DNA from 3 places in the Duganella kummerowiae genome. Region 3 is predicted to be linked to each of the others. Evidence: predicted binding sites of a transcription regulator. Region 3 holds the regulator's gene; each other region holds the start of a gene.
What was found. The regulator sigma-54, encoded in region 3, starts transcription at its own class of promoters, with help from an activator protein. The targets are predictions, from matches to a motif close to TGGCANGNAANCTGCTTT.
Positions count from the first base shown of each region.

Region 1: a site for sigma-54 is predicted at 835-852, ahead of ACLB1G_RS08335 (ANTAR domain-containing response regulator). Genes of this name have one in related genera too.
Region 2: a site for sigma-54 is predicted at 1,164-1,181, ahead of ACLB1G_RS11160 (TorF family putative porin). Genes of this name have one in related genera too.

Region 1 is NZ_JBKFEH010000008.1:115,721-117,984, reverse strand. It holds gene ACLB1G_RS08340 (TetR/AcrR family transcriptional regulator) at 155-742, shown strand; gene ACLB1G_RS08335 (ANTAR domain-containing response regulator) at 886-1,515, shown strand; gene ACLB1G_RS08330 (CmpA/NrtA family ABC transporter substrate-binding protein) at 1,793-2,264, shown strand, end outside.
Region 2 is NZ_JBKFEH010000009.1:2,560-4,823, forward strand. It holds gene ACLB1G_RS11150 (YifB family Mg chelatase-like AAA ATPase) at 1-517, opposite strand, end outside; gene ACLB1G_RS11155 (accessory factor UbiK family protein) at 744-983, opposite strand; gene ACLB1G_RS11160 (TorF family putative porin) at 1,270-2,031, shown strand; gene ACLB1G_RS11165 (P-II family nitrogen regulator) at 2,043-2,264, shown strand, end outside.
Region 3 is NZ_JBKFEH010000008.1:289,373-291,636, reverse strand. It holds gene lptB (LPS export ABC transporter ATP-binding protein) at 1-653, shown strand, start outside; gene ACLB1G_RS09095 (RNA polymerase factor sigma-54) at 658-2,139, shown strand; gene hpf (ribosome hibernation-promoting factor, HPF/YfiA family) at 2,216-2,264, shown strand, end outside.

The DNA.
Region 1 (2,264 bases), 170 kb from region 3:
TCCCTTTAACTGGTTTAACTATACTGCACGGATAGTACACCATTTGTTTTTGGAAAACATGATTGCAATGCCGCATATGCATCGCATACAGGCCGCCTTGGGAGAGGGGGTGTAGTAAAATTACGGTTAACACTTACACCTAAAAACAACGGTCATGAACCCAACTTATAGCGCGCGCAGCAGCAACCGCGATGCGCTTCTGAACGCCCTCGAATCCATCCTGGCGGAGGGGGGAGTGCACCTTGTCACACTGGACGAGGTTGCATCCCGGGCTGGCATCACCAAGGGCGGCTTGATCTATCACTTCAAATCCAAGGAAGCCTTGCTAGTGGGGCTGGTGGAGCGCATGTACTCGCGCTTGGAGGCCAACTGTGCGCCGCCGGGGGCGGACCCCCATTCCCTGAAGCATTTCCTCACCGCACGCATCCACTATGCTTTCGGTCTCAGCGAGCGGGAAAAGCGCTTGATGGGCAGCCTGCTGGTGGCCTCATCGACCTACCCGGCGGTGATGGGCCCGGTGCGCCGCATGTATGAAACCGGCACCGAAGCCCTGGCGCGCTTCCAGGACAGCGCAGGGGTAGGGCTGTCGGTATGGACCACGCTGGATGGGTTTGTGTTATTGGAAATGCTCAACATCCGCCGTTTTACCGAACAGGAAAAACAGCAGATGCAGGCCACGCTGCTGGCGATGGTCGAGCAGCAGTTTGCCGACACGCCGGCTGAGCGGACTGACGCGGACTGACGCGGACTGACGCGGACTGAGGCGCGGCGCAGGCCGGGCTGGCGAAATCCGGCGGTTGTACCGTAGAATCTCGAAATCCACATTCCGAATACTGGTTTGGTTCTTGCTTCGCCGTAAGCCAATGCCCCGACCGTGTCCCCATGATGAGCTCCCGCAACTTGCGCATAGTCGTAGTCAACACCATCATCCACGCTGGACTGGAGGACGACGAGGCATTGCGCGCCCAGGCCGAACGGGCCCGTATCCTGCGCATCGGCCTGCTGGAAGCGGGCTATGACATCATCGCCTCGCTGCCGCCCGATATGTATCTGCCCGAGCGCATCGCCCAGCTGCAGCCCGACATGATCATCGTGGACGCCGAGTCCGACGCGCGCGACGTGCTGGAGCACATCGTCATCGCCACCCGCGACGAGCGCCGCCCCATCGTCATGTTCACCGAGAGCGACGACCAGGAGAGCATGGAGGCGGCGGTGGCGGCCGGGGTGTCGGCCTACATCGTGGCCGGCTTGCACAGCGACCGCATCAAGCCGGTGCTCAACGTGGCCCTGGCGCGCTTCAAGCGCGAGCAGAAGCTGCTGGAGGAGCTGTCCGACACCAAGAGCAAGCTGGCCGAGCGCAAGGTGATCGAGCGGGCCAAGGGCCTCTTGATGCAGCGCCAGAACTTCACCGAGGAGCAGGCGTATCAAAAGCTGCGCTCCATGGCCATGAGCAAGAACCTCAAGCTGTCCGACGTGGCGCAGCGCATCCTCGACGTCGAGGATTTGCTGGGCTGATGCACCATCCAGAATGATGCATTGCGCAATCGCGGTGCGTTAATGTTCACCAATGCGCCACCAAGCGGTGCGCATTCCTCCCTTTGAAACCGATTTGCCCCTGAGAGTGCCTGGCACGCTCATTGCATACGCTATAGGCAAAGCGCAATGATGCGCTTGCTGCGATTTCGCCAACGGCGGTGGAATCCACCAGACAACGACGTCTACCGATCATGAATCCGTTCATGAGGGTGGACGTTTTTTTTTGCCCCAACCAGTTAAAGCCGACTACAAAGGGATGACCATGAAAGACCACCAGCTACACGAGAAAAGCACCTTGCCAGAGGTAACGGACACCGTTAATGTGCCCCGCAGGAATTTTATTCATGGTGCAGCTCTGGTAGCGGGAGGAAGTATGTTGGGATTGGCAACAGGCGGTGTGTGGGCGGCAGGGTCGGACAAGCCGGAAAAGGAGGAAATCAAGATCGGCTTCATTCCGCTGACCGACTGCGCTTCCGTGGTCATGGCCTCGGTATTGGGCTTCGATAAGAAATACGGGGTGAAGTTCGTGCTCAGCAAGGAAGCCTCCTGGGCCGGCGTGCGGGACAAGCTGAACAACGGCGACCTGGACGCCGCCCACGTGCTGTACGGCCTGCTGTACGGCGTGCAGATGGGCATCGGCGGCCAGAAGAAGGACATGGCCGTCCTGATGAGCCTGAACAACAATGGCCAGGCCATCACCCTGTCCAAGAAACTGGCCGACAAGGGCG
Region 2 (2,264 bases), on a different contig from region 3:
CGCGCGCCGCCAGGTGGGCGCATACCTGCAGCAGCGACGAGGCCGGATAAATGGCGGCGTCGCGGACCAGCGCCGCCTCATCGGCATTGGCCTGCGGCAGGATGAAGGCCAGCCGGCCGCCATTGCGGCGGGTGGCCAGCGACATGGCCAGGGCGCCGCGCACCGGCCGCAGCTCGCCCGACAGCGACAGTTCGCCAGCGTATTCATACTGGTGCAAGCGGGTGGACGGGATCTGGCGCGAGGCCGCCAATATGCCCAAGGCGATAGGCAAATCGAAGCGCCCCGATTCCTTGGGCAGGTCGGCCGGCGCCAGGTTGACGGTGATGCGCTGGGCCGGCATCTCGAAACCACCGTTCTGGATGGCGGCGCGGACCCGGTCGCGCGCCTCCTTGACTTCGGTTTCAGGCAGTCCGACGATGGTGAAGGCGGGCAGGCCGTTGGCCAGGTGCACTTCGACATTGACTTCGGGCGCTGCCATGCCGGACAGGGCGCGGCTCTTGAGGACGGCGAGGCTCATGGGGCTGACGTTGGGCGTGGACCAAACGCCAGCCTAGCGCAACCCGGCATGAGGGCTTTGCGCTAGCCCAAGCTGGTGCAAGGCCCCGCTTTGGTGCGGTAGCGGCTTGCTTCAGGATACTCTCGCCAGTTTCACCGCCTTGGTGCGGTCCAAGCCCGCCACATGCGCCATACTCGGGCATGCGCGTCTCCGCCTTCAGCGCGAGGACAGCGGGAGGGAGAAACGCTCAGGACTTGAGCTGTGCTTCCAGTTCGGCCAGCCGGGTTTCCAGCGCTTCCAGCTTGGCCCGGGTCTTGGCCAGGACCTGGGTCTGGATGTCAAATTCCTCCCTGGTGACCAGATCCAGCTTGGCGAAACCCTGGGTCATCATCGATTTCACATTCTTCTCGATGTCCTTGGCCGGCGAATTTTCAATGGCCTGATTGATCTTGCTTTGCAGATCAGTGAAAAAAGCATTCATGTCCATAATAGTCCTTGATCTTGCCGGCTCCGCACTGCACCATTGCAGTGCATTCCAGCGTTAAAGTGGTGCGCCGTCTCCGTATTTCTACGTACTTTACTCCGCTAATACCCCGCTAGGGCGTCTCGATGACGCGACTGGCGTTGCTGTTACTGCACGATTCGCTGTCTTCTGTGCAAGGTTGGCTGGCACGCATTCTGCTATAGAGGCTAATGAAAAACTTTCAAGAGCCTCAAAACCCGAATTTTAAACCGCAACTGCTAACTGAGCTCAACCTAAAAGGAAAACCGTGATGAAAAGTTTGTCCAAAACCACCCTTGCTGCTGCGTTGACCTTAGCATTCGCAACTCTGGGCGCAGGATACGCCCAGGCCCAGGAAGCGGCACCCGCTGCCGAGGCAAAACCGGACAATGAAGTCAGCTTTAACGCTGCCATTGTCAGCGACTACCGCTACCGCGGCATATCGCAAACCCGTTTGAAACCAGCGCTGCAGGGCGGCGCCGATTATGTCAATAATCCAACCGGTTTTTACGCCGGCACCTGGCTGTCCACCATCAAATGGACCAAGGATGCGGGCGGTGATGGCGACGTAGAATGGGATCTGTACGGCGGCAAGCGCGGCGAAATCGTGCCCGACGTGGGCTACGATGTCGGCGGCCTGTACTACTTTTACCCGTCCAATGGCCTGAGCCCCAGCGCCAACACCTTTGAATTGTACGCCGCCGTGTCCTATGGCCCGGCCTCGCTGAAATACTCGCACTCGACCACCAACCTGTTCGGCTTCAAGGACAGCAAGAATTCCGGCTACCTGGACGCCTCGGCCAACTTCGAGATCGCTCCCAGCTGGATGCTGAACCTGCATGTGGGCCACCAGAACGTCAAAAACAATAGCGCATCCAGCTACACCGACTACAAGCTGGGCGTGACCAAGGATTTCGGCGTAGTGACCGTCGCGCTGGCGGCCATCTATGCCGATACCGAGGCCTACTACGGCCCCAACGGCAAGAACCTGGCCAAAACCGGCGCAGTGCTGACCATCTCCAAAACCTTCTAAGCGAGGCCAGTATGAAAATGATAACCGCCATCATCAAGCCGTTTAAGCTGGACGAGGTCCGTGAGGCCTTGTCCGCGATTAACGTGCAAGGCATCACCGTCACCGAAGTCAAGGGCTTCGGCCGCCAGAAAGGCCACACCGAGCTGTATCGCGGTGCGGAATACGTGGTGGACTTCCTGCCCAAGACCAAGATTGAAGCTGCAGTGGACGACTCGATCGTTGAACAGGCGATC
Region 3 (2,264 bases):
GCGAAGTGGTGGGCCTGCTGGGCCCCAACGGCGCCGGCAAGACCACCTCGTTCTACATGATCGTCGGCCTGGTGCCGTCCGATGCGGGCAGCATCGATATCAGCGGGACCGACATCTCGCGCCTGCCCATCCACCGCCGCGCGGCGCTGGGACTGTCCTACCTGCCGCAGGAGGCGTCCGTGTTCCGCAAACTGACGGTGGAAGAAAACATCCGCGCCGTGCTCGAAATCCAGCGAGTCAACGGCAAGCCTTTATCCAAGGCGGAAATTGATGAACGGCTCAATACCCTGCTAGCCGATTTGCAAATCGAGAAGCTGCGTGACAACGCCGCGCTGTCCCTGTCGGGCGGCGAGCGGCGCCGCGTGGAGATCGCGCGGGCCCTGGCCACCAACCCGCGCTTCGTGCTGCTCGATGAACCTTTCGCCGGGGTCGACCCGATTGCCGTGATTGAGATCCAGCGCATCGTGCGCTTCCTCAAGGAGCGCGGCATCGGCGTCCTCATTACCGATCACAATGTGCGCGAGACGCTGGGCATTTGCGACCGCGCATACATCATCAACCAGGGCACGGTACTGGCATCAGGCCGGCCAGACGACATCATCGCCAATGAGTCGGTGCGTCGCGTGTATCTGGGTGAACATTTCCGTATGTAGATCCATGAAACAGTCTTTGCAACTGCGTACCTCGCAACATCTCGCGCTGACGCCGCAGCTGCAGCAGTCCATACGCCTGCTGCAATTGTCGACGCTGGAATTGCACCAGGAACTGGAACAGCTGCTGACCGAAAATCCCTTGCTGGAAAGGCTGGACGACCCGCTGGACCACTCCGTGCGCCTGCTGTCCGATGGCGCCATCAGCCAGCCGGCCGGCGCCGCCGAGGCCGGCGCCGATCCCGTGCACACGCCCGACAATGCTGCGCCGGCCGGCGAAGGCGAGGCCTATGACGGCCCGGCCGCCGACACCGACAGCACCACCCCCGAGGCCGACATGGACTGGGGCGACGCCGGCCGTAGCAAGAACAACGACGACGAGGATTCCCGCCCGCAACTGGAAGCGGGCCACTGCACCCTGCGCGAGCACCTGATGGAGCAGATGCGGGTGACGGTGCTGGAAATGCGCGACCGCGCGCTGGTGGAAATCATCATCGATGCGCTGGACGAGAACGGCTACCTGGAAGAGCCGCTGGAGGACATCCACGCGCGCCTGCCGGAAGAATTGGAGATCGAGCTCGATGAGCTGCGCACGGCCCTCACGCTGCTGCAAAGCTTCGACCCGGTGGGCGTGGGCGCCCGTAACGCGTCCGAGTGCCTGGCGCTGCAGATACGCCGCATGCCCGGCGTGCCCCTGGTGACGCGGCGCATGGCGCTGACCATCGTCGAACAGCATCTGGCCTGGTTTGCCCAGCGCGATTTCAACAAGCTGAAAAAAGCCCTCAACTGCGACGAGGAAGACTTGCGCGAGGCGCAGGCCGTGATCCGCCAGTGTAATCCGCATCCGGGCGCCGCCTTCGCGTCCGACGTGTCCGACTACGTGGTGCCGGACGTGATCGTCAAGAAGGGCCGCAACGGCTGGCAGGTCAGCCTGAACAACGACGTCATGCCGCGCTTGCGCGTGAACGCCATGTACGCCAACCTGCTCAAGCAGGGCAAGGGCGAGGGCGCCATGGGTGCTCAGCTGCAGGAAGCCAAGTGGCTGATCAAGAACATGCGCCAGCGCTTCGACACCATCCTGCGCGTGGCGCAGGCGATAGTGGAACGGCAAAAGAATTTTTTCTCGCACGGCGCCGTCGCCATGAGACCCCTTGTGCTTCGCGAAATTGCTGATACACTGGGTTTACACGAGAGTACTATTTCTCGGGTAACAACTCAGAAATACATGCTGACCCCGCATGGCATGTTTGAGTTGAAATATTTCTTCGGCAGCCACGTCGCCACCGAAGCGGGGGGCGAAGCCTCATCGACGGCGATACGGGCGCTCATCGTGCAACTGACAGGAGCAGAAGACCCTAAAAATCCTTTATCCGACAGTAAGATTGCGGACATGCTGGGAGAACAGGGCATGGTGATCGCGCGACGTACTGTTGCCAAGTATCGCGAAGCCTTGAAAATCCCTCCAGTCAGCCTCCGCAAGTCTTTGTAGTGCATTGGCCACTGCGCGCCCGGCGGCAATGGGCGCCCGCACTGGCCGTAAGGCGACATCATCTTTAGGAGTGTGTATGAATCTCACCATCAGTGGTCATCATCTCGAAGTGACTTCGGCTATCC